2 regions of the uncultured Succiniclasticum sp. genome follow, and region 2 is predicted to be linked to the other one. Evidence: riboswitches for the same ligand, from Rfam matches in the RefSeq annotation. Region 2 holds a riboswitch; the other holds the start of a gene.
The links. Region 2 has a riboswitch for glycine ahead of QZV31_RS10670 (sodium:alanine symporter family protein). Riboswitches for the same ligand answer to the same signal wherever they lie in the genome.
Positions count from the first base shown of each region.

Region 1: it holds a riboswitch for glycine, as region 2 does, so the genes downstream of both, QZV31_RS10150 (sodium:alanine symporter family protein) here and QZV31_RS10670 (sodium:alanine symporter family protein) in region 2, are expected to answer to the same signal.

Region 1 covers NZ_CADBFF010000021.1:30,201-42,580, reverse strand. The annotation lists gene QZV31_RS10160 (DedA family protein) at 1-192, opposite strand, end outside; gene QZV31_RS10155 (methionyl aminopeptidase) at 450-1,310, shown strand; glycine riboswitch at 1,501-1,592, shown strand; gene QZV31_RS10150 (sodium:alanine symporter family protein) at 1,819-3,381, shown strand; gene pcrA (DNA helicase PcrA) at 3,653-6,073, shown strand; gene ligA (NAD-dependent DNA ligase LigA) at 6,095-8,344, shown strand; gene QZV31_RS10135 (hypothetical protein) at 8,341-8,844, shown strand; gene gatC (Asp-tRNA(Asn)/Glu-tRNA(Gln) amidotransferase subunit GatC) at 8,995-9,282, shown strand; gene gatA (Asp-tRNA(Asn)/Glu-tRNA(Gln) amidotransferase subunit GatA) at 9,297-10,763, shown strand; gene gatB (Asp-tRNA(Asn)/Glu-tRNA(Gln) amidotransferase subunit GatB) at 10,763-12,208, shown strand.
Region 2 covers NZ_CADBFF010000023.1:22,177-34,556, forward strand. The annotation lists gene QZV31_RS10630 (MBL fold metallo-hydrolase) at 1-209, shown strand, start outside; gene QZV31_RS10635 (carboxymuconolactone decarboxylase family protein) at 524-1,315, shown strand; gene QZV31_RS10640 (DUF362 domain-containing protein) at 1,404-2,432, shown strand; gene QZV31_RS10645 (DUF362 domain-containing protein) at 2,631-3,572, shown strand; gene QZV31_RS10650 (cyclophilin-like fold protein) at 3,688-4,248, shown strand; gene QZV31_RS10655 (flavodoxin family protein) at 4,349-4,891, shown strand; gene QZV31_RS10660 (alpha-glucosidase) at 4,915-6,660, shown strand; gene QZV31_RS10665 (EamA family transporter) at 6,723-7,598, shown strand; glycine riboswitch at 7,740-7,817, shown strand; glycine riboswitch at 7,818-7,941, shown strand; gene QZV31_RS10670 (sodium:alanine symporter family protein) at 8,032-9,444, shown strand; gene QZV31_RS10675 (flavodoxin family protein) at 9,720-10,268, opposite strand; gene QZV31_RS10680 (helix-turn-helix domain-containing protein) at 10,378-10,716, shown strand; gene QZV31_RS10685 (ester cyclase) at 10,797-11,219, shown strand; gene QZV31_RS10690 (AAA family ATPase) at 11,584-12,380, shown strand, end outside.

The DNA of each region.
Region 1 (12,380 bases), on a different contig from region 2:
CAGGGCGCCGCAGGCGAACAGCAGGGAGTCTCCCGGCAGGAAAGGCGTGACGACCAATCCGGTCTCGCAGAAGATGATCATGAACAGGATGAAATAAATCAGGGAACCGTACGAAGCCATCACCACGGGAATGTATTTGTCAAAATGCATGATGTATTCGCTGAAATAAAAGGGAATTTGGCTGATGTCCATAAAAAGAAAAACCTCCGGTATTCATAATTATAAGGGATGCAAAATAATGTATCCGTCTGGAAATTTGACAAATGCGTGGGCCTCCGGCCCGCATTTTTAATTTATTTTTTGTACAACGCCAATGTATTGTATCATATTTTTGAAAAGAATGATATAATTATTTATTATTTATAATAGTGTGCTCTGTTAAATTTTGGGTTTTGCTGGTTTTCTAAAAATGACTGAAGAAAACAAACGTTAAAATTTTGGAGGTAGCAATGAGTGAAACAGTATGCTGGTGCGGCAGCGGCAAACCGTATGAAGATTGCCACAAAGAAATAGAAGACGAGATCCGGCTGCATCAGCTGGCAGGGGAGGAAGTACCCACACGCCAGATGATCAAAACGCCGGAACAGATTGCCGGGATCCGGGAAGCTTGCAAATTGAATACCGCCGTGCTGGATGAAGTGGCAAAATATATCAGAAAAGGAATAACGACGGAGGAGATTGACCGGATCGTGTATGATTTTACGGTGGCTCACGGGGGCATTCCGGCGCCGTTGAATTTTTGCGGCTTTCCTAAAAGCGTCTGCACGTCCATTAACGACGTGGTGTGTCACGGTATTCCTTCGGAAAAGGTGGTGCTGCGTTCCGGAGATATCGTGAATATTGATGCATCAACGATTTTGAACAATTATTACGGAGATGCTTCCCGTATGTTTGAAATCGGCCGTGTGGATAAAAGAGCTAAAGATCTGGTGGCCATAACCAAAGAATGCCTGAAACGGGGTCTGGCAGCGGTAAAGCCCTGGGGACACCTGGGGGATATCGGCGCGGCCGTTTCCCAGCTGGCCCATAAGCATGGGTACAGTGTGGTGGAAGAATTCGGCGGTCACGGGGTTGGCGTGGAATTCCATGAGGATCCGTTTGTGGCCCATGTGGGCAAAAAAGGAACCGGTATGCTGCTGGTCCCCGGTATGATTTTTACCATCGAGCCAATGATCAATACCGGAAGAAAAAATGTTTTCATTGATGAAGCGGATGACTGGACGGTGTACACGGAAGACGGCGGCCTTTCCGCCCAGTGGGAATACACGGTACTGGTGACGGAGACCGGCGCGGAAGTGTTATCCTGGTAATGTATACTTGTATACATGAAGAAAACCTATTGATTTTTTTGAGACAATTGTTTAAAATTGTCTCATATTAAGAAATATTAGAATAAAATAACGGGTGCATGATGTATGCGGAAAAATGACCGGGCGGCGCCGTCCGGTATGCCGAAGGAGTAACACTATCAGGCGTTCTGGTGAACACGAAACCGCATGCGGACACAACTCTGGAGATACCCATTCAGTTGGGAGCCGAAGGTGCAAGGGTGAAAATCCCAATCTCTCAGGCAAAAGGACAGGGTCGGTTAAGGTGGTAACTCCATCTTGTTGAAGCAAAAGCTTGATAGCATTGCCGGCCCTGGGAATTTCCCGGAGGCCGGTTATTTTATGAAGGGTCCAGATTACAAATGAGGGGTGTCCGGGATGAAAGGCTTTCATGAACGGGATGACGGCGGATAACAAAGGATATCTGCCCGTAAGGGTGTGCTGCGTAAAACGCTGTCGCAAAAAATGAAGGGAAAGGATTTGATCAATTATGGATTGGAAAGCGATTAATGACATTGTTGGAGCGATAGACAGCTTCGTGTGGGGTCCTGCCATGCTGGTCCTGTTGGTAGGTACCGGTATTTATCTGACCTTTAAATTAAATTTCCGCACCTGGCGGAACCTGCCCTATTCGATTAAGAGCGTAATCGGTAAAGACGCCCGTCAGAAAAAAGCCGGCGGTGAAGGCGACGTTTCTTCGTTTAACGCGTTGATGACGGCTCTTTCGGCGACCATCGGTACCGGTAACATCGTCGGCGTGGCCACGGCCATGTTTGCAGGCGGTCCCGGGGCACTGGTGTGGATGTGGCTCTCTGCAGCATTCGGCATCACTACAAAGTACGCGGAATGTATGCTGGCCAGCAAATACCGCGAAGTGAACGAAAAGGGCGAAATGAAGGGCGGCCCTATGTTCACCATGAAGAACGCTTTTAAAAACAAACAGCTGGGTGCGATTTTAGGTTTCCTGTTTGCGCTGTTTACGGTACTGGCTTCTTTCGGCATCGGTAACATGACGCAGGCTAATTCCATTTCCACGGCGTTGGAAAAGACGTTTGCGGTTCCGGTGGCAGCGACCGGTGCAGCCTTGGTGATCCTGTGCATGATTATTATCCTTGGCGGTATCCAGTCCATTTCCAAGGTCGCTGCAATTGTGGTTCCTGTAATGGCCGTATTCTATGTGGTATGCGGTCTGGCCGGTATTCTGGCCAATGCGAGTGAAATCCCCCACGGTCTGTATCTGATCTTCACCATGGCGTTTAATCCGCAGGCGGTTGGTGGCGGCGTACTGGGCGCAATTACCGTAAGCGTAATGAATGCAATGCGGTACGGCGTAGCCCGCGGTTGCTTCTCCAACGAAGCCGGTTTAGGTTCTGCGGCTATCGTAGCGGCTTCTGCCCATACGGACGACCCGGTTCGTCAGGGGTACATCAACTCCACCGGTACGTTCTTTGATACCATCGTCATCTGCTCCATCACCGGTCTGGTCATTGCATCTTCCGGCATGCTGGGTACTGTGGATGAAAAAGGCGTAGCTCTTTCCGGTCTGACCCTGACTATCGCGGCCTTTGAAAAATTTGTAGGTCCGGTAGGCAGATACATCGTATCCATCGGTATCGTCCTGTTTGCCTATTCCACCATTTTAGGCTGGGAGTATCAGGGCGAAAAGTGCTTTGAGTACCTGTTCGGCAGCGCAAAATTCAATGTAGTGTACCGTGTGATCTTCTGTCTCATCACCTACATCGGCGCTACCCAGGCACTGGAACTGGTTTGGAACCTGGCGGATATTTTCAACGCGCTGATGGCGATTCCGAACCTGATTTCCCTGCTGGTACTGGCAGATATAATCAAAGAGGAAACGGAACGGTATCAACCGATTCTGGAAGCTGAAAAAGCCGGCGTCGGCGTACAGCATGCTACGAAAGGCGAAGTAGAGGAACTGCGTGATATGACGCTTGCCATGGAAGAGAAGATTGAAAAGACACAGAAGAGAGTAGATAATCTGGAAAAGAAGATGAACAAAGTAGAAGCGACCGTTAATAAGATGAGGAAATAATTTTTCTAAAATTCCTTTGCATAAATGATAAAGAATGCCGGGAAGATTGAAACGGAAATATTCCCCGTTAAGAGAACAATAAAATAAAGTTTTGAGGCGCTGGCGACTGGTGTTGTCAGCGCCGTTTTGTTGGTTTCTTGCCCAAAAGAAACGTAATAAATCGACGGTTTCGTATTCTGTTTACGGTAAGTTTGTGGTAAAATAATGAAGCGGTTCACTGTAAAAAGAAATCATTTTACAAACGTTTGATTTTTACATAGATTTTGGAGGACTGATGGATACTCTTGCAAACCTGAATCCGCAGCAACAGGCTGCGGTGGAACATATTAACGGGCCTATGCTGATTCTGGCAGGGGCCGGCAGCGGAAAAACCAAAGTGCTGACCTGCCGCATTGCTCACCTGCTGGAACTGGGTGTGTCGCCCTATAAAATCCTGGCGATCACCTTTACCAACAAAGCGGCCAAAGAGATGCGTGACCGGGTAGACGCCATGGTAGGCCCGGCGGCGAAAGATGTCTGGCTGTACACCTTCCACGCTTTCTGCGCCCGGTTTCTGCGCCGGGAGATAGAAGTGCTGGGAACCCACAAAAGTAATTTCGCTATTTATGACGCGGCGGATCAGAAGAACTTATTGAAATCCATTCTGAAGGATATGAATCTGGATGAAAAACGGTTTCCGCCGGCAGCGTTGCAGAATGCGATTTCCAATGCCAAGAACCAGATGCAGAATGCATCGGCTTTTGCCAAACTGGCAGGCGACTTTTTTGAACAGAAGGCAGCAGAGGTTTACGAATTATACGAAAAACGGCTGCTGGCCAACAATGCCATGGACTTTGACGATCTTCTGATGCTGACGGTAAAAATTCTGGCGGAATGTCCTGAGGTGCGGGAAAAATATCAGCAGCGTTTCAGTTACATTATGATCGACGAGTATCAGGATACCAACCGGACCCAGTACCTGCTGACCCGCTATCTGGCGGGGGATGAGGGCAACCTGTGCGTAGTGGGCGATGCGGACCAGAGTATCTACGGCTGGCGCGGCGCAGATATCCGTAACATTTTGGATTTTGAAAAGGATTACCCCAAAGCGAAACTGCTGAAGCTGGAACAGAATTACCGTTCCACTACGGTCATACTGGATGCGGCCAATGCGGTGATTGAAAACAATACGGGACGCAAGCCGAAAAAGTTGTGGACCAAAAACGAAGCGGGTGCAGCCATCACCTATTACAATGCCATGGACGAGCGGGACGAAGCCCGATTCGTGGTGGAGCAGGCCCAGATGCTGATTCGCAGCGGGAAATTTTCTTACGGGGATATGGCGGTCCTGTACCGCACCAACACCCAGTCCCGTGTGTTTGAAGAGATGCTGATCAAAAGCGGCATCAGTTACAGTATGGTAGGCGGGGTGAAATTTTACGACCGGAAAGAAATCCGGGACGTGATGGCCTACCTGAAATTGTTGTACAATCCCTATGACGCGCTGAGTCTGCAGCGGATCATCAATGTGCCCAAACGGGGCATCGGGCAGACTACGATTAATAAATTGCAGGATTATGCCAATGCCCGGGGGATATCATTGTTTGAAGTCATCACTAACGCAGCGGCGGTGCCGGGCTTAAGTCCGCGTTTTATAGCCAGGCTGGAAGAAATGAGCAGCCTTATCTTTGACTTGATTGCAGAGGTGGACACGGTTCCGGTGGAGCAGCTGATTGATGATGTGATGCACAAGACGGGGTACCTGGAAGAACTGCAGGCAGAGCGTACGCCCCAGTCTGAGAGCCGGGCGGAGAATCTGCAGGAACTGATCAGCGTGGCACAGGATTTTCTGAAGGATGCAGGGGAAGAGAAAACACTGGCTCGTTTCCTGGAACATGTAGCGCTGGTTTCCGACATTGACGATGCACAATTAGATAATGACAAATTTACCTTGATGACGCTTCATTCTGCCAAAGGCCTGGAGTTCCCGGTGGTGTTTCTGGCCGGGATGGAAGAAGGACTGTTCCCCCATTCCCGCAGCCTCATGGACGATGAACAGATGGAAGAGGAACGGCGGCTGTGTTATGTGGGCATTACCCGTGCCAAGCAGATTCTGTACCTGACCGGAGCGAAGACCCGCACTATCTACGGGCGCACGAATTATTCCGTTCCCTCCCGGTTTTTGGAAGAAATCCCGGAAAAGCTGGTGCGTGAGTATCACCGGCCATCGCTGGTAAGTACGGGTTATCGCAATACGGACGGTTATAAAAACCGGGGTTACGGACAGGGCGGCTATTCGGACAGTGGTTTTGGCGGTCCCCGTCAGGGTGGGCGAAGCGGTTACAGGCAGTCTGGTTATAATAGCAATAGCTATTCCTATGATGATGAAGGCGGCTCCATCATTGGCGGAGGCCATGGCAAGCGTACAGTTCCCGACAGCAGGGTGAGTGCCTCCCTTAGTGAACGTTTTAAAGAAGAAAGCAAAAAGACAAGTGGTCTGTTCAGTAAAATCCATACGGATTTTGTGCCGGAAAAACCGGCGGATGCTGCAGCAGACTTTGCGATTGGTGACAGAGTCAGTCATAAGAAATGGGGCGAGGGAACCATCGTCAGCGTGAAAAACTCGCCGGACGGGCAGGAAGTGAAGGTTGCGTTCGTCGGCGCGGGCGTTCGAAGCCTGCTGACAAAATATGCTATGCTGAAAAAGCTGTAACAGACATCGAGAGGATTTTTTATGGAAGAAAAAGATACAGTACAGTATAAAGCAGCAGAATTGAAAGACGGAGAAACAAAAGAATCGTTGCTGCGGGAGGCGGATGGGCTGCGCATGCAGATTCGGCACCATGAATACCAGTACTATGTGCTGGACGCGCCGGAAATCAGTGACGCAGAATATGATGCGCTGACCAACCGGCTCCGTTCCATTGAAGCACTGTACCCGGACGAAGTACCGCCGGATTCTCCCACGCGGCGCCCCGGCGGATACGTAGCGCCGGGCTTCACCCAGGTAAAGCACATGGTGCCCATGCTGAGCCTTGGCAATGTGTATAACGCGGAGGAAATGGGGGATTTCGACCAACGGGTACGGAATGCCCTGCCAGCCGGAACCGAAGTCAGTTATGTGCTGGAACCGAAAATCGACGGGCTGGCCTGCAGCCTCATCTATGAAAACGGCTGGCTGGTACGGGCTGCGACCCGGGGTGACGGGGAAGTAGGCGAAAACGTAACGACAAATGTTCGTACCATAAAAAGTATTCCCCAGCGCCTGCGTGTCCCTGCCGGGGAAGAAGTGCCGGAATTGCTGGATGTACGGGGCGAGGTGTATATGTCCCGGGAAGCATTCCTGCGTCTGAATGAAGAACGGGTAGAAGCCGGGGAAGCGGAATTCGCCAATCCGCGGAATGCCGCGGCGGGCAGTCTGCGGCAGTTGGATCCTGCCGTTACGGCCAGGCGTTCCCTCAGCTTTTTTGCCTATTACCTGAAAGGGCCGGAGGAACCGGAAACCCAGGAAGAGTGTCTGCGTAATCTGGAGAAATACGGTTTTACCACACCGGAACACTGGTGCGTGGCACATACAAAAGAAGAAATATTACAGTTCATTGAAGAACATGACAAACGCCGCCGTGAACTGGCGTATGATACGGACGGCGCAGTGGCGAAGGTCAACGCGGTGTGGCAGCAGAAACTGCTGGGTGCTACGGGAAAAGATCCCCGCTGGGCCATAGCCTATAAATATCCGCCGGAGCAGGCCCGCACAAAATTAGAAGATATCGTGATCCAGGTGGGGCGCACGGGAGTGCTGACGCCGGCTGCGGTGCTGACTCCTGTGAAATTATCCGGCAGTACCGTAAGCCGCGCTACTCTCCACAATGAAGATTTTATTCTGGAGAAAGATATCCGAATCGGCGATACGGTCATCATCAACAAAGCGGCGGAAATCATCCCCGAGGTACTTTCCGTTGTAAAAGAACTGCGACCGGAATCTGCGGTGCCGTTTGTCATGCCCGGGGAGTGTCCAGAATGCGGTTGGGCGGTGACCCGCAAAGAAGGAGAAGCGGCTTATCGCTGTACCAATCCCCATTGCCCTGCGCTGGGCCGGGAAGGCCTGATTCATTTTGCATCCCGGGACGCCATGGATATTGAAGGCTGCGGCCCTGCGGTAATCAACCAGCTTTTGGATGCAGGACTGGTGAAAACGCCGGCAGATTTGTATGAACTGAAAGAAGAGCAGCTCCTGACGCTGGACCGGATGGGGAAAAAATCGGCGGACAATTTATTGAAAGCTATTGAAAAAAGCAAGCAGCAGGGACTGGACAAACTCCTTTTCGCACTGGGAATCCGTCACATTGGCGCAAAAGGCGGTCGGCTTTTGGCCCTGCAGTATAAAACCATGGATGCATTGATGGAAGCTTCTGCAGAAGAACTGGCTGCAATCAAGGATATTGGCTCCGTCATTGCGGAAAGCGTGGTGACATGGTTTGCCAATCCTCTGAACCGGGAATTGGTTGACCGTCTGAAAATGGCCGGCCTGAATATGGAAATGCAGGCCCAGAATGTCAATGAAAGCCACCCCTTTTACGGAAAAACACTGGTATTTACAGGTACGATGCCCACGCTGGACAGGGCTACGGCCCAGACTATGGCCCAGGATGCGGGCGCCAGGGTCAGCGGCAGCGTGAGCAAAAAAACGGATTTTGTGATTGCTGGCGCTGAAGCGGGAAGCAAGTTGGAAAAAGCCCGCTCTTTAGGTGTTACAGTGATTGATGAAGCGGAGTTTCTGCGATTGTTGCACGGTATTTCTGAAGCGTCTGGCGGAGCAGTTGCGGAAACCGCTGCTGTGCAGGAAACAGTTACAGAAGTTTCCGTCGGAACAAAACAAAAGAATGTAGGTCTTGAGAAAACGAATCTTGCCGGGCAAAAAGAGGATCCCCCGGAAGTGGAAGAAGGAAATCTGTTTGCCGACTTGGAGGGAGAGAACTCGTGAAGAAAATTATGAATTGGCTGGTTGTGTGTTTGCTCCTTGTTATGGGAGTTACCGGCTGCGGCTTCTTTAAGACTGTTGTCGAAGATCCGTTTATCGGTAACTGGATCGGCCTTGTAAAGGTGCCCGGTATGGGAAAAGCACTGCTGCGGGTCAATATTGAGCCGGCAGATAACGAAAGATACCGCGTTCATGCTACGGCTGAAAATTTCCAATTGAAAAAAGAAAAAGGGAAGCCGGTTCCCAAAGAGAAGGTATTCGTTTGGCAGAGGGGAGCGGAAATGAGCTTCACGGGACAGCTGGAAAACGATACACTGCAGCTGAACCGGATGATGCAGCTGAGCCTTATACTGAGCAAAGCGACCGGTCGCTTGCATTTCCCGGACGGAACAGAAATCAGCAGGGATACGGGAAAAGAATATCCGGTCATGAAAGAAGAACTGCGAAAGCTGATGCAGGAAAAATATCCGGATGCCAGCTTTGAAGAGCAAAAGAAAGAATGAGTCTGCCGGTTTATGAACAGGTAAAAGATAACATCTGAAATAAATCTGTGAAAAAGAAGACTTATCTTTCCTCTTATAGACAAATTGTGATATAATAACATGTATGTTTTTTCAGGCGTAACACTTAATGAATAGTAGGATGGTGAAAACATGAAAGTAACGGAAAAAGATGTGAAATACATCGCTGCTCTTTCCCGACTGGAAATTTCAGATGAGGAAATGCCCAAGTTTACAGAACAGTTCAATCAGATTCTGAACTATGCTGATATTTTGGAAAAAGTTGATACAACCGGTATCGAACCGACCTTCAGTATCCTGCCCCTGTACAATGTGCTTCGGGAAGATGTGCCGCAGGAAGGCGTGGCCCACGAGGATGCGCTGAAGAATGCGCCGGCGGTACATAATGACGGATTTAAAGTTCCGCGTGTGATCGAGTAAGGGAGGCAAGGACTGTGAAGTTATACGAAAGCACCGTTCATGAGTTGCATGAACAATTGCAGAATAAACAGCTCAGCTCGGTAGAGCTGACCAAAGCGGTTTATGACCGCATCGAGGAAGTGGAAGACAAAGTCGGCGCCTATGTGACGCTGGACAAAGAAAACTCACTGACCCAGGCAGCCAAAGTGGACGCCATGATTGCCACCGGCGAAACCATCAAACCGTTGGCAGGCATTCCGGGCGCCATCAAAGACAACATCAGTACCAAAGGACTGCGCACTACCTGCTCGTCTCATATTCTGGATAATTTTATCCCGGTGTATGATGCTCATGTTATCGCTAACCTGCGTAAAGATGAAACTATTTTTCTGGGCAAGACCAACATGGACGAATTCGCCATGGGTTCCACCACGGAAACCTCGTATATGAAAAAGACCCATAACGCATGGAATCTGGACTGTGTTCCCGGCGGTTCTTCCGGTGGCAGCGCGGCAGCTATTGCGGCCGGCGAAGCCATCTGGTCCCTGGGTTCCGATACCGGCGGATCCATTCGCCAGCCGGCTTCTTTCAACGGCGTGGTTGGCATTAAACCGACCTACGGCCGTGTGTCCCGTTACGGCTGTGTTGCGTTTGCGTCTTCTCTGGATCAGATCGGGCCTATCACCCGTGACGTAACCGACGCGGCCATCGTACTGAACACCATTTGCGGCGTGGATGCCCATGACTCCACTTCACTGCCGGTGGATGTGCCTGATTTCACAAAAGCCCTGCGGCAGGATGTAAAAGGCCTGCGCATCGGCCTGCCGAAAGAATACTTTGGCGAAGGCATTAATGCCAAAGTCAAAGAGCAGATTATGCTGGCGGTGGAAAAATACAAAGAGCTGGGCGCGGAAATCGTGGAAGTTTCTCTGCCCCATACGGAATATGCTGTCATCACGTATTACATCATTGCCCCGGCAGAAGCGTCTGCCAACCTGGCACGCTATGACGGCGTACGTTACGGCTATCGCAACAAAGAGGCCAAGAGCGCGCCGGAAATGACGAAACTGAGCCGTACGGAAGGCTTTGGCAGCGAGGTAAAACGCCGCATCATGCTGGGTACTTATGTATTGAGTTCCGGTTATTACGATGCATATTATAAGAAAGCGATGCAGGTTCGCACCCTGATTCGCAAAGACTTTGACGAAGTGTTCCGGAACGTGGATGTGCTGCTGACTCCTACTTCGCCTGTTACCGCTTATCCGCTGGATGGTAAGATGGATCCCCTGGCAATTTACATGCTGGACGTAACCACCATTCCTGTTAACATGGCAGGTCTGCCCGGTATCTCCATTCCCTGCGGCTTTGCGGACGGTATGCCGGTAGGCCTGCAGCTGATCGGCAAGGCGCTGGATGAAGAAACCCTGCTGCGGGCTGCTTACACCTTTGAGCAGGCGACGGAATTTCATAAAGCGGTAGCGCCGTTGGGAGGTAACAAATAATGAAAAATTATATTACTGTCATCGGTCTGGAAGTCCATGCCGAATTAAAAACAAAAACCAAAGCGTTCTGCTCCTGCTCCACGGAATTCGGTGCGGAACCAAACACCCATGTGTGCCCGGTCTGCCTGGGCATGCCCGGCGCTCTGCCTGTGCTGAACAAGCGGGTGGTTGAATTCGCAATCCGTGCCGGTCTGGCCCTGAACTGTGACATTCAGAAGTTCAATAAGATGGACCGTAAGAATTACTTCTATCCCGACCTGGCGAAGAATTATCAGATTTCCCAGTGGGATGAACCCATCTGCCTGGGCGGGCATATTGATATCCGGGTCAACGGTGAGAAAAAACGCATCGGCATCACCCGCATCCATATGGAAGAAGATGCCGGCAAGCTGGTGCACAGCGGCCTTACCATCAGCACTTCCGATTCTTCTGCAGTTGACTATAACCGCGCCGGCGTACCCCTGATTGAGATTGTATCCGAACCGGATATGCGCAGCGCCGCGGAAGCCCGCGCGTATATGGAGCAGCTGAAGGCGATTCTGGAATACACGGACGTCTGCGACTGCAAAATGCAGGAAGGCAGTCTCCGCTGCGATGCCAATATTTCCGTTATGCCGGAAGGCGCAACGGAATTCGGTACCCGCGCCGAAATCAAAAACCTGAACTCTTTCCGTGCGCTGGAACGGGCCATCGAGTATGAAGTGGAACGCCAGATTGAAATCGTGGAAGACGGCGGCCATGTAGTGCAGGAGACCCGCACCTGGGACGATGCCAACGGCGTGACTCTGTCCATGCGTTCCAAGGAAGAAGCCCACGATTACCGTTACTTCCCGGAACCTGACCTGGTACCGATTAATCTGGACCAGGCCTGGATCGACGAAATCAAAGCGACTCTGCCGGAACTGCCTTCAGCCCGCAAGGAACGGCTGCTGGCAGAAGATGTTCCGGAGGACAATGCGGATATCATTGTGGCCAGCAAAAAGGTGGCGGATTATTTTGATGAAGGTACCAAAGCCACGAAGAATCTGAAAGCCCTGTCCAACTGGCTGATCGGAGATGTCGCCGGCTACCTGAACGCGGAAGGCATTGAAATCGACGATCCGGAATTCAAGATTACACCGGATCATCTGGGTGAGCTGGTGAACCTGATTGATAAAGGCGTACTTTCCAGCAAACTGGCCAAGCAGGTCTTTGCGGAGATGCTGAAAGATAATGAGGCGCCGGAAGCACTGGTGAAGAAGCTGGGTCTGGAACAGGTCAGCGACGTGGGCGAACTGGGTAAACTGGTAGACGAAGTAATTGCTGCCAATCCTCAGTCCATTGCGGACTTCAAGGCCGGAAAGAAGAAGGCCCTCGGTTTCCTGGTGGGGCAGATTATGAAAGCTACCCATGGAAAAGCAAATCCGGGCATGGTCAACAAGATGTTAATGGAAAAATTGCAATAAGATTTAGCAAACATAAAGAAGCTGCTGGCAGTTTTTGTCAGCAGTTTTTTTATTGGGTCCGTGTGTGTTTGGCACAGAATAATCTTTGCTTCATTTCCATGCATGAATTTGTTATAATTATAATTAAGATTAAACATTTCGGGATAATATCCTTGTTGATGATAGAAAAAAT
Region 2 (12,380 bases):
CAGGGGAAGATTTAAAAGCAAAAGCGGTGCTGCCCTGTCACGGAGGCAAATTCGCGATGGCCCGTCATCCCTGGGATGAACCCTATATCCGGCTGACGGAGGAAAGCAAAACCAAACCGTACCGATTGCTGACGCCACGAATCGGGGAAGCGGCGGTTATCGGGGATAGGAATGAAACGTTCGGCCCCTGGTGGAAAGAAATGAAATAAGTCGGTAAGCGATGTATCGTTGCTTACTGATGGAATTTGTGAAACCATTATAGAAAACTTAATGTGTGGAAATTACATGACCCCGCAGAATACAGATTCTGCGGGCATTTTCTATTCATGCCTGAAAAGCATTTCCTGCAATTGTTAACAGGTATTTGTTCTGTACATCCATATTACTTATAATAAAAATGTAATACCAAGCTTTGAGGGGAGCGTGTATGTTTATGAAAAACAGTTGGAAAAAAGCGTTGGCGGCCTTTGCAGGCGCGTCGATCCTTATGTCAGTGAGTTTAAGTTATGTGGAGGCAGCAGCAATGACAAATTCGAATCAGAGAGTTGCGAAGAAAATTGTACAGACAGCAGGCAGGGACAGGCTGGGGGATTTTGCCCCGGACTTTGCCCGTTACAATGATGACATCTTATTTGGGGAAGTCTGGTCGAAGAACGACGTGCTTTCCCTGCACGACCGCAGTATCGTTACCATTTCCGGCCTGGTAGGCAGCGGTGTTATTGACAGTTCGCTGAAGTATCATATCCAGTCGGCGAAGAATAACGGGGTTACCAAAGCGGAGATGGCGGAAATCATTACCCAGCTGGGATTCTACACCGGTTGGCCGAAAGCCTGGGCCGCGTTCAACATGGCGAAAGAAGTGTATGCGGAACCGGCGGCTGCGGCAGCGGCTGTGACAGACAAAGAAAAGTTCCAGCAGGAGATTATGTTCCCCATTGGCGAACCGAACACGGCATATGCAAAGTATTTTATCGGACAAAGTTATCTGTACCCGGTTTCCACGCAGCAGGTTGCCATGTATAACGTGACCTTCGAGCCGGGCTGCCGCAACAACTGGCATATCCATCACGCCAAATCCGGCGGCGGCCAGATGCTGATTTGCGTAGGCGGCCAGGGCTGGTATCAGGAATACGGCAAACCGGCGGTGAAACTTCTGCCCGGAACCGTGGTCAACATTCCTGCCAATGTGAAGCACTGGCACGGCGCCGCGGCAGACTCCTGGATGTCTCATCTGGCCATTGAAGTGGCCGGCGAAGAAACCAGTAACGAATGGTGCGAACCGGTAACGGATGCGGAATACAGCAAACTGAAATAATAGCGAATCAATAATAATGCTCGTCGAACTGTGCCTGAGATTTGCCTTTGGCACGGCTTTACGGGCATTCGTAATAATGGAGGGTCCTATGTTAAAAAAACTTGCGATTGCACTGACTGCCATTACATTTACGCTGGCTTTAACCGGTTGCGGCGGCGAAAAGAAGACCGCAGAAGCGAAAGATGTGAAACCGGCTGCCACGGCCGCAGTTGTGAACTCTTTCAAACCGGAAGTCAACCATAAACCGCTGCGCTTTCTGACGGAAGATAAGAACGCGCCCATTGTCTATTTCACCAAAGACGTTTCGGCCGGCGGCCTGATGAAAGTGTACAAGGCGCTGGGACAGGAAAAGAAAGGCAAGGTCGCCGTTAAGGTCTCTTTTGGCGCCGAAGGGGAACAGTATCTGGATCCGATTCTGATGGCGGAACTGATGAAGGAGACGCAGGGCACGTTTGTGGATACCAACGGTTTCACTGCGCCCCGCAATACAACGAAAGGAAATTACGCCATGGCGGAAAAGCACGGCTTTACCAAAGTCGGGCCGGTAGACGTGCTGGATGCGGACGGGGATATTGACATGCCGGTACAGAACGGGCATCACCTTAAGTTTACCCGTACCGGATCCCATATTCAGAACTACGATACCTTCGTGGCGGTGCACCGTTTTAAGACCCATTACATTGCTCAGTTAGGCGGTAATATCAAGAATATTTCCCTGTCCCTCGGTTCCCTTTCCGGAAAAGCGCTGATCCACAGCGCGGGCAAAAACGACAAAACCTATCAGTGGGCCGACGACGACACCACGGCCCGGTGCTTCGCGGACGCAGCCAAAGCGGCGATGGATTATAAGAAAGGGCGCTGGGTGTTTATCAATGTGCTGGATGCCTTTAAAGCGGAAGACAAATGTGTGAACGTGCAAGACCGTAAAAGCGTCGGCATTCTTGCCTCCGCTGATCCGGTCGCGTTAGACCAGGCCTGTGTGGATTTTGAATTCGGCGCGGCCAAGGATGATGCCACAAGAGCTGCGTGGGAAAAACACCACAGCGTCAACGTGCTGGAGTTTGCAGAAAAGATAAATGTAGGGAAACGTCATTACCGTATGGTTTCCGTGGATTAAAAACATTTCGTAAAAAACCACAGAATGTCCCTTTACATTGCTATGCTTTTTTGTTATAGCAGTGCTGCAAAACAGGCATTGTACATTCTGGCGAAGATAGGTTATAACTATATTATAGAAGTTTGTATTCTTTTTTAAACACGCCACGAAGGCAGGTTGCGGGACGCAGGAGCGTCCGGCGTAAGAAAGGAGACCGTCATGACAGAATTCAAACAGGCACCGGTTGTAGGAAGCAAACGTGTGGACGCAGGAGCGCCCGGAACGAAAGCAAAGGTTTATTTTACCCGTTCGATTGACGCGGAACATTTAATTAAGCTTTACAATTTAGTGAATGAAAATATTTACGGCAAAGTAGCTATCAAGCTGCACACCGGCGAAAAGCATGGTCCCAACATCTTGCCCCGGGATATGGTGCAGGCGTTCCAGGCTACGGTTCCCGACAGCGCTATCGTGGAAACGAACACGTTGTATCCGGGTGACCGCTACACCACGGAAGAGCATCGGGACACGCTGAAAGTAAATGGCTGGACCTTCTGCCCGGTGGATATTCTGGATGAAGAAGGAGATGTGGCCCTGCCGGTGCGCAATGGATTACGGTTGAAGGAAGTGCATATGGGCGGTCATCTCACCAACTACGATTCCCTGATCGTGCTGACTCATTTTAAAGGACATGCCATGGGCGGCTTTGGCGGTTCCATGAAAAATATCGCCATCGGCTGCGCTTCGGGCCAGGTCGGCAAACGGGAAGTGCATCTGGTAGTGGACGACATGCCGGCCAATTTTGAAGAATGGCCTATGAAAGAACAGTTTATGGAAACCATGGCGGATTCCGCTAAGGCGACCTGTGATTATTTCGGCAAACACATCGTGTTCCTGAATGTAATGCGCCGTATGTCGGTGGACTGCGACTGCGCCGGCGTGGCAGCGGAAGAACCTACCATTGCGGATATCGGCATCTGCGCTTCCACAGATATTCTGGCCATTGATCAGGCCTGCTGCGACATGGTCTTCACCAAACCGGAAGGCGACCAGAAGGACCTGGTGGAACGCATCACCAGCCGTCACGGTCTGCATCAGCTCACTGCCATGCAGAAACAGAAGATGGGCAACCCCCAATACGAACTGATTGAAGTAGAATGAATGGCGTTGCAAAGATTTGCCGGGCCGTATGTCCCAGGACGATCCGAAAGCGGTGAAGTCCGAAGTGGATAAATGGCTGAAGGAGATTGGCTACGGAAAATAAGGAAGTAAAAAAATGAAACACAGAAAAATCTGGCAGTTGCTGCTCACAATATTGTTGATGGGCGTGATGTTTGCAGGCTGCGCGTCTGCAGGCACAAAAACGGCGAACAACAATGGAAGCGCATCTGCACCGCAAAAAACGGAAGAAACGTCCGGGGCGGTGAAAAAAGAAGCTGCGGAAACGAAAGAGAATAGAGAAAAAGGAACTGCTATGCCTGCTACAAACATGAAAATTAAAGTGGTTGCAAACGGTAAAGAAATTGTATTTGCGCTGAACGATACTTCCGTGTCCCGGTCATTCTATGCGCAGCTGCCGTTAACTGTTGCTGTGGAGAATTACAGCAACAACGAAAAAATCTTCCAGCCTCCCAAAAAGCTGGACTGTAGCAAGGTGCAGGAAGGGGCGTGTCCTGTGGGGACGATTGCCTATTTCTCGCCCTGGAACAACGTGTGCCTGTATTACGGCGATATGTCACGCTACCCCGGCTTATATGTGATGGGCAAAGCGGTAAGCGGAACGGAACAGATTAGGAACATAAAGGGAAAAGTGAAAATAGAAGCAGTCGGGCAGTAACGGCATACCTCTTGACTTAGAGAAGGCTTTAACGAATATAATCAGAACATATCACGCATAGAATCAGAGTACAGAGATGAAAACAAACGGAGGAATCACTATGGCTAAAAAAGTATTGGTTATCAGCACAAGCATAAGAAGCAACAGCAACTCGGAAAAGCTGGCGGAAGCGTTTGCGGACGGTGCGAAAGCGGCGGGCAACGAAGTGGAACTGATCTCCCTGAAAAATAAAACGATTGCGTTTTGCAAAGGTTGCCTTGCCTGCCAGCAGACCGGTCATTGCGTAATCAAAGACGATGCGAATGCCATTACGGACAAAATGCTGGAGGCGGACGTGGTGGTTTGGGCGACGCCCATTTACTACTACGAGATGAGCGGACAGATGAAGACCATGATCGACCGTGCCAATTCCTTGTTCCCGAAAGATTACAAATTCCGGGACGTGTATCTTCTGACCGCCGCGGCGGAAGATGAGCCGGATGTGGATGAAGGCGCTGTCCACGGATTAAAAGGCTGGATCGCCTGCTTTGAAAAAGCGCGCTTTGCAGGCAAAGTCTGCGCATGCGGCGTAGGCGCTCCCGGCGAAATCAAAGGGAACGCAAAGTTGGCGGAAGCCTATGAAATGGGCAAAGGGATTGCGTGAGAATAACACCAGGGGTTCATCATATGTTATCAGCAAAAAAAATAGTGTCCGTAGTGGCCGGCCTGCTGCTTTGCCTGGCGGTTTCCACCGCGTGGGCAGAAGCGTCCGGCGCCCCGTTGAAATGGTGGCAGAAGACTACGGTGTACCAGATTTATCCGAAAAGTTTTGCGGATACTTTCGGAAACGGAATCGGTGATTTACGCGGCATTACGGGGAACCTGGATCACATCCGGGATCTTTCCTGTGGCGCTATATGGCTCACGCCGGTGTATCCGTCGCCTATGGTAGACAACGGGTATGACATTTCGGACTACAAGGGCATCGACCCATCCTACGGGACCATGGAGGATTTCGATACCCTTGTAAAAGAAGCGGGAAAACGCAACATCCGTATTGTTATGGACCTCGTCTTTAACCACAGTTCCGACCAGCACAGCTGGTTTAAGGAATCCAGGAAAAACCGCGTGAATCCGAAGGCGGACTGGTATATCTGGCGGGACACCAAACCGGATGGCAGCGCGCCTACAAACTGGCGCAGCATTTTCGGCGGCTCGGCCTGGACCTGGTGTGAAGAACGACAGCAGTATTATCTGCATACTTTTGCACCGCAGCAGCCGGACCTTAACTGGGAAAACCCGGAAGTGAGAAAAGCCCTTTACGACGCGGCCCGCTTCTGGCTGGACAAAGGCGTGGGCGGGTTCCGTATTGACGCGATCACCTACATAAAGAAACCGGAATTCCGGGACGGCGCGCCGGACGGGGAGGACGGTCTGTCCGCGATTCATACAATGACGGCCAATACGCCGGGCATTCTGGATTTTCTCCATGAGTTCAAGCGGGAAGTGTTTGCAGGCCGGGATATTTTTACCGTAGGCGAAGCGAACGGCGTCGCGCCGGAAGATTTACCCAAATGGGTAGGCGCGCAGGGCGTGTTTGACATGGTGTTTGAATTCAGCCACGTAAACCTTCATCTCAAAAACGGGGAACTCTGGTGCCGTCCTACCGAGTGGAAACTTACGGAACTGAAAAGTGCCCTGACTGCCAGCCAGAAAATGACGGCGGCAAACGGCTGGTGCCCGGTTTTTTTTGAAAATCATGACCAGCCCCGCTGTGTGGACCACTTTTTCCCGAAAGGAGCGGACCCGAAAAAGGCGGCAAAAGTCATGGCAACGGTCCTGCTGACGTTACGGGGCACTCCCTTTATTTATGAAGGACAGGAGCTTGGCTATACCAATGTGGCCTGGCCGTCCATTGACCACTACAACGACATTTCTTCCCACGGCCAGCATCGTACAGCTCTGGAAGAAGGATTTACTCCGGAAGAGGCCCTGGCGTTTGTACACTTTTTCAGCCGGGATAATGCCCGCACTCCCATGCAGTGGAACACCGGCGAGAATGCTGGATTCACTACGGGCAAGCCGTGGCTGCCGATTCACAGTAATTACCTTACGGTGAATGCATTGACGGAAGCCAATGACCCCGATTCCGTTTTGTCCTGGTACCGGAAACTGGGCAAGTTCCGCAGTTCACACAGGGAACTGACGGCAGGCACTTATGAGGAACTGCTTCCGGAAAACGAGCAGATTTTTTCCTTTGCCCGTACGCTGGGGAACCGGCGGCTTGTTACAGTAGCGAATTTTTCCCTCAGGGAAGCGGCGCTGCCCCGGAACTTCGCAGACAACATGACACGGGTCATAAGCAGCGAGCCGGGCGGGGATGACGGAAGCCTTCGCCCGCTGGAAGCGCGTATCTACCGTGAAAAGCGGTAATGGGTAGTTAAGATAGTTTGCCTGCCAAACTAAATCTATAATCGTAATGGACGACAATGACAATGGGCACTCTTATGGTGATGTTGAGCGCTGCGATGTGGGGGCTCAGCGGGGTGTGCGGACAGTTTCTGTTTGAAAATTATCATCCGTACCCGGTCTGGCTGATTGCAGTGCGGGAGGTGGCAGCGGGGATATTATTCCTGCTGTTCATGCGTATAAAAGGAGAACCGCTTTTAGCTTTATGGCGGAGCGGGCGCAAAAATATTACAGAAATGCTTTGGTTCACCCTGGGGCTTTTGGGCGCGCAGTTTATGTATTATTACACGATCAGCGTTTCCAACGCGCCCACCTCGACCATCCTGCAGTATCAGGCGCCGATATTTATTATTTTGTGGCAGGCTTTTGTCCGGAGGCGCATGCCGGAAGGGCGGGAAATGCTGGGCGTCGTGCTGGCCCTGACCGGCGTGTTCCTCATCAGCACCCATGGCGATCCGTCCCATCTGGTCATTTCACCCGTGGCGCTGGTATCAGGAGAACTGTCCGCCATTGCGCTTTGCATTTATATGATTGCGCCGGAAAACATCCTGAAACAGTTTCCGACCATGCTGATTATGGGCTGGGGGCAACTAATCTCTTCGTTGTTTCTCTTGCCGTTCTGTAGTCTCACTGATTCCGGTGTAAGCGCCTGGACGCCTGCGTCCGCGGGCGCGGTAGCGTTTATTATTCTGGGGGGAACGATCATTCCCTTTACCCTGTTTCTGGCAGGGGTGAAACTTATCGGGCCGACGAAAGCGTCGCTTATCAGCTGTTTTGAACCCCTCGCCACAATCCTCTTTACCGTTTTCTTTTTGGGAACCGTGTTGCTTCCCGTTGATTACGCAGGGATGGCACTCATTATGATTACGGTGTTCATGTTAAGCATGAAGAAGAATACGTGAAAACTGTAAAACCTGTAATTAAAAATGCCCTCACTCTGATGTGTTTCAGGGTGAGGGCATTTACTATTCTTTTCTATTTCCACTTGCATTTTCTGAAAAAACGTATATAATAAGTGCTGTCGTACAACTGAACAAAGGTGGATGAATCTTGTGGGAGAACGGCGCAAGCCTGCCGAAGGAGCTAAACTCTCAGGCGCTGTAAAAAGCGGAACCATAAGGGGACACGACTCTGGAGAGTCCCGGTACGGATGCGGCTTCGCCGTTTTTCCGGTACGGGCGCCGAAGGTGCACGGAAGCTTACGCGGCTTTCTTATCTCTCAGGCAAAAGGACAGAGAAAGATTTCAGGATGTTTCCTGTTATTTTGATTTGCAAACTTATCTCCGGAGCAGTTGGAGGTAAGTTTTTTATTTTTGTACCCTTGGAGGAGAAACTATGGATCTGGAGTTGTTGAACGAAATTGACGGTTTTGTCTGGGGACCGCCGCTGCTTGTGCTGCTGGTGGGGACCGGTGTTTTTCTGAGCCTGCGTCTGGGATTTTTGCAGGTTGCGCGTCTGCCCAAAGCGTTAGGGCTTATTTTTAAAGCAAAGAGCCAGGGCGAAGGGGACACCTCGTCGTTCCGGGCGTTGTGCACGGCCCTTGCCGCTACCATCGGCACTGGTAACATTGTCGGCGTGGCTACGGCTGTGAAAGCCGGCGGACCCGGTGCGCTGTTCTGGATGTGGGTGGCTGCGTTTTTCGGCATGGCGACCAAATATGCGGAAGGATTGCTGGCTGTGAAATACCGCGGCGTAGACGAACACGGCGAAATTGCCGGCGGCCCCATGTTTTATATTGAAAACGGCATGGGCAGGCAGTGGAAACCGCTGGCTGTGTTTTTCGCGGCAGCGGGCGTGCTGGTTGCCTATTTCGGCATCGGCACCTTTGCCCAGGTGAATTCCATTGTGGATATTACAAAACTTTCTATCGGGCTCGATCCCATGTATACAGCCGTGATTCTCACGCTGGCGGTTGCCGCGGTAACCATCGGCGGGCTGCAGTCCATCGCCTCCGTTGCCAGCAAAATCGTTCCGGCAATGGCTGTGATTTATTTTGTCGCGACGGTCGGCTTTCTGCTCATGTTCATTGACAAAGTGCCCGGCGCGGTGATGGAAGTGCTGCGCAGCGCGTTTACGCCGACGGCGGCGGCCGGAGGCTTTGCCGGGGCGAGCGTCATGCTGGCCATGCGTTCCGGAGTGGCCCGCGGCGTATTTTCCAACGAGTCCGGCCTGGGCTCTGCGCCTATTGTGGCTGCTGCGGCTAAGACAAAATGGCCGGCGGAGCAGGGGCTGGTTTCCATGACCGGCACGTTCATCGATACTATTATCATCTGTACCCTTACCGGCCTCACCTTGGTGGTATCCGGGCTGTGGAAGGGCGACCTGAACGGGGCGGCGCTGACCCAGGCGGCCTTCATGCAGGGCTATCCGGAAGCAGGGAAAATCGTGCTGATGGTGGGCCTGGTGCTGTTTGCCTTCACCACCATTTTGGGCTGGAATTATTACGGGGAACGCTGCATCGTGTATCTGGCCGGCGTGAAGGCCATTCTTCCGTACCGCATCATTTTTATTGTACTGGTAGCCGTGGGCGCTTTCCTGAAGTTAGAGGCAATCTGGGTGCTGGCGGATATTGTCAACGGCCTCATGGCGATTCCGAACCTGATTGCCCTGCTGGCGCTCAGCGGTGTGGTGGCTGCAGAGACGAAACTGTATTTCAAACATGTTGAAATAGGGGATGTTGACGAAGTGAACGGGCTTCTGCCGGACGGACCGGAAGAAGTGATTGAACAGAAACTGGAAGGCAGATGAGAGTGTCATAGGTAAAAATAAAAAGCCCGCACGGTCCAGATGCGGGCTTTTTTCCTGCCTTTATATAATAATCCTGATTTTAACGCGTCAGCGCAGTGGCAGCTTTCCCGAACAAAGCAATAAAATGAACGAAAGATATACTATCTGAAGACAGACAAATAAAACTGTCTATATTTATTAACAGAAAGCAGGATGGAAAACCGCACCATGACTGGCTTCGCAAAAAAAGTCCGGTCACTAAAGTGACCGGAAAGAGGGTTTTGATTATACTCTTTTTACTTAATTGATTTTCCAAGATTATATGCTTCGACAAGTTCCGGTTTCCCGTTCGTGTCCCCGGGCTGCGCTACATAGCCGCATAATACTTTTCCGATGCTTTTCCAGCCGATGTGGCGTTCCAGATGGTCATACCAGAATTCGCTTTCCTGGAATTCGTCGCCTTCTGCCGCCATGATCAGCGCGGTTAATTTTTTGGGATTTTCATAGTTCGGATCGGCTTCTGCAATGGCAAACAGCCGGTCAAACGTGTTTTTCAAAAATCCGGAAATGAACCAGTAATAAAGCGGGGACGCAAGCACGACAATGTCCGCTTCCTTGTAAAGAGGATAGATTTTTTCCATGTCGTCGCGCTGTACACAGGGATGCGCCGCGTCTTTTCCACCGTTCCAGCAGCCGAGGCATCCGTTGATTTTCATATGCGCCGGGAAAAATTCCGTCACGATATGGCCGGCTTCTTCCGCACCCCGTTTAAAAGCGGCGGTCAGCGAAGCGGTATTGCCGTTTTTCCGGGGACTGCCATTTAAGATTACGATTTTTTTTGGCATTTCAATCAGCTCCTTTGTGTATTGCTTTTTCCTGTCCGGTATGATACCATGAAACCAGAAATGTAACAAGTACCTACTTCTAAGTTAGGTACTTACCGGGAGGTAAGAAATGGAAGGAAAACGGATTGAAGATGCTGACTTCAACGAAACCGGATACAGCTACACCCTTTCCCTGATTTCAGGTAAGTATAAACCGGTCATCCTGTACTGCCTGATGGAGTATGAACCGGTCCGGTTTAACGAAATGCAGCGCTATCTGCAAAAGGTGGCGGATAAGACCCTCAGCCAGAACCTGAAAGAACTGGAAGCCGATGACCTGATCATGCGTAAAGTGTATCCACAGATTCCTCCTAAGGTTGAGTATTCGCTGACCGAGCGGGGGCATTCTCTTGTCAAAGTGCTGGATAAACTTTGTGATTGGGGAAATGAAAACCGGAAGTGGAAATGAAAGACCTGTTTTTAAGATAACGATGTTTGCACATACAAGTCGTGGTAAATTTAACCCGTCTGCAAGAATAAGGAGGACACATGAACAGGGCAGAAAGCAATGAAACAATCATGAAACAGTTTGAGATTATGATTAACACAGCGGATGAAGCGTTATCCCAGAGACTGATATCCGAAAAGGCTTCGTTTTTTACACCGGCAAGCCCGGTTCCGCTATATGGAGGCAAAGGCTATTTATCTGTTGTGCATTGGATGCGCCAGGGGTTTTCTGATGTGCAGTGGAAATTAGAGGAAATGGTCGCCGCCGAGGATAAAGTTGCGGTTCGTTGGACTTTGACGGGAACACATGACGGTGACTTTTTAGGCATAAAAGCTACCGGAAAGAAGATTTCTGTCTGTGTCATGAACTTTTATTATTTTGACGAAGACGGGAAAATTATAAACGACATTGCGGCGGAAGGTATGATTGGAATCCTGCGCGGTATAGGGGCTTTAACACTATGAAAGCAAAAGCAAAAGTTAAATCCTTGACTTAGGGTATCACAGGAATCCGGATTTTGAAGTACAGGAACTGTTATCGTTAGCCGAGGATATGAACAAAAGGACTGATTTGTTTTAAATACTGAAAATCAATACAACAGATTATTCTGTAACTCCAGATTAACTTTCACAGCCGTGGATTTTTCCACGGCTGTTTTGATAAAAACAACGATAAACGGTTAGCGATTTTTATCTCGAAACGCAGGCAGTGTTGTCAAAATTTCCATCCGATATAAGCGTGGATACGAACATTATTCGGTCGAATTTTGCAAAACAGTCTTGTTTATTCGGTTGAAAAATGTTATTATATCTGTGGAGGGAGCTGCACATGGAAAGAACAGCATCTGAGCAGTTTAAGGCATGGAAAAACAAAAAAATCAGGAAACCCCTGCTGGTTACCGGTGTACGCCAATGCGGAAAAACCTATCTGATAAAGAAATTCGGGCAGAGTGAATTTGAAGATATGGCTTACTTCAACTTTGAAGGGAACACAGGGCTTCAGTCAGTTTTTGCCTATGATTTTGATACAGACAGGATTCTGGACGAGCTTGGCAGCATTATCTTGGGGAAAAAGATTATACCGGGTTCGACACTTGTGGTTTTTGATGAAATACAGGATTGCCCGAGAGCCATACAGGCGCTTAAGTATTTCTGTGAGAATTTGCCGGAACTTCATATCATAGCGGCCGGATCTCTTTTGGGCGTGGCGTTGCGGGAAGAAGGAATTTCTTTTCCCGTTGGAAAAGTTGAGCGGATCCATATGTATCCCATGAGCTTTGAGGAGTTTGTCCGGGCCGACGGCGGCGGGAAATATATTGACGGAGTCAGGAAAGTTGCTTTTGAACGGGAATTGACAGAGCTCTACACGGTTCCTCTTGAAAAATATCTGAAGAATTATTATATTGTCGGCGGAATGCCGGAAGCGGTGCGAACGTGGATCGATACGCATGACTACAAAGCCGTGGAAGAGGTACAGGACCGGATCTTAAAAGATTATGCGGATGACTTTGGCAAACATACCATGCCCGATACGGCGATAAAGATTAAAATGATATGGGACGCCATCCCTTTGCAGATAGCAAGGGATAATAATAAATTTATCTTTTCCCATGTAAAGCAGGGAGC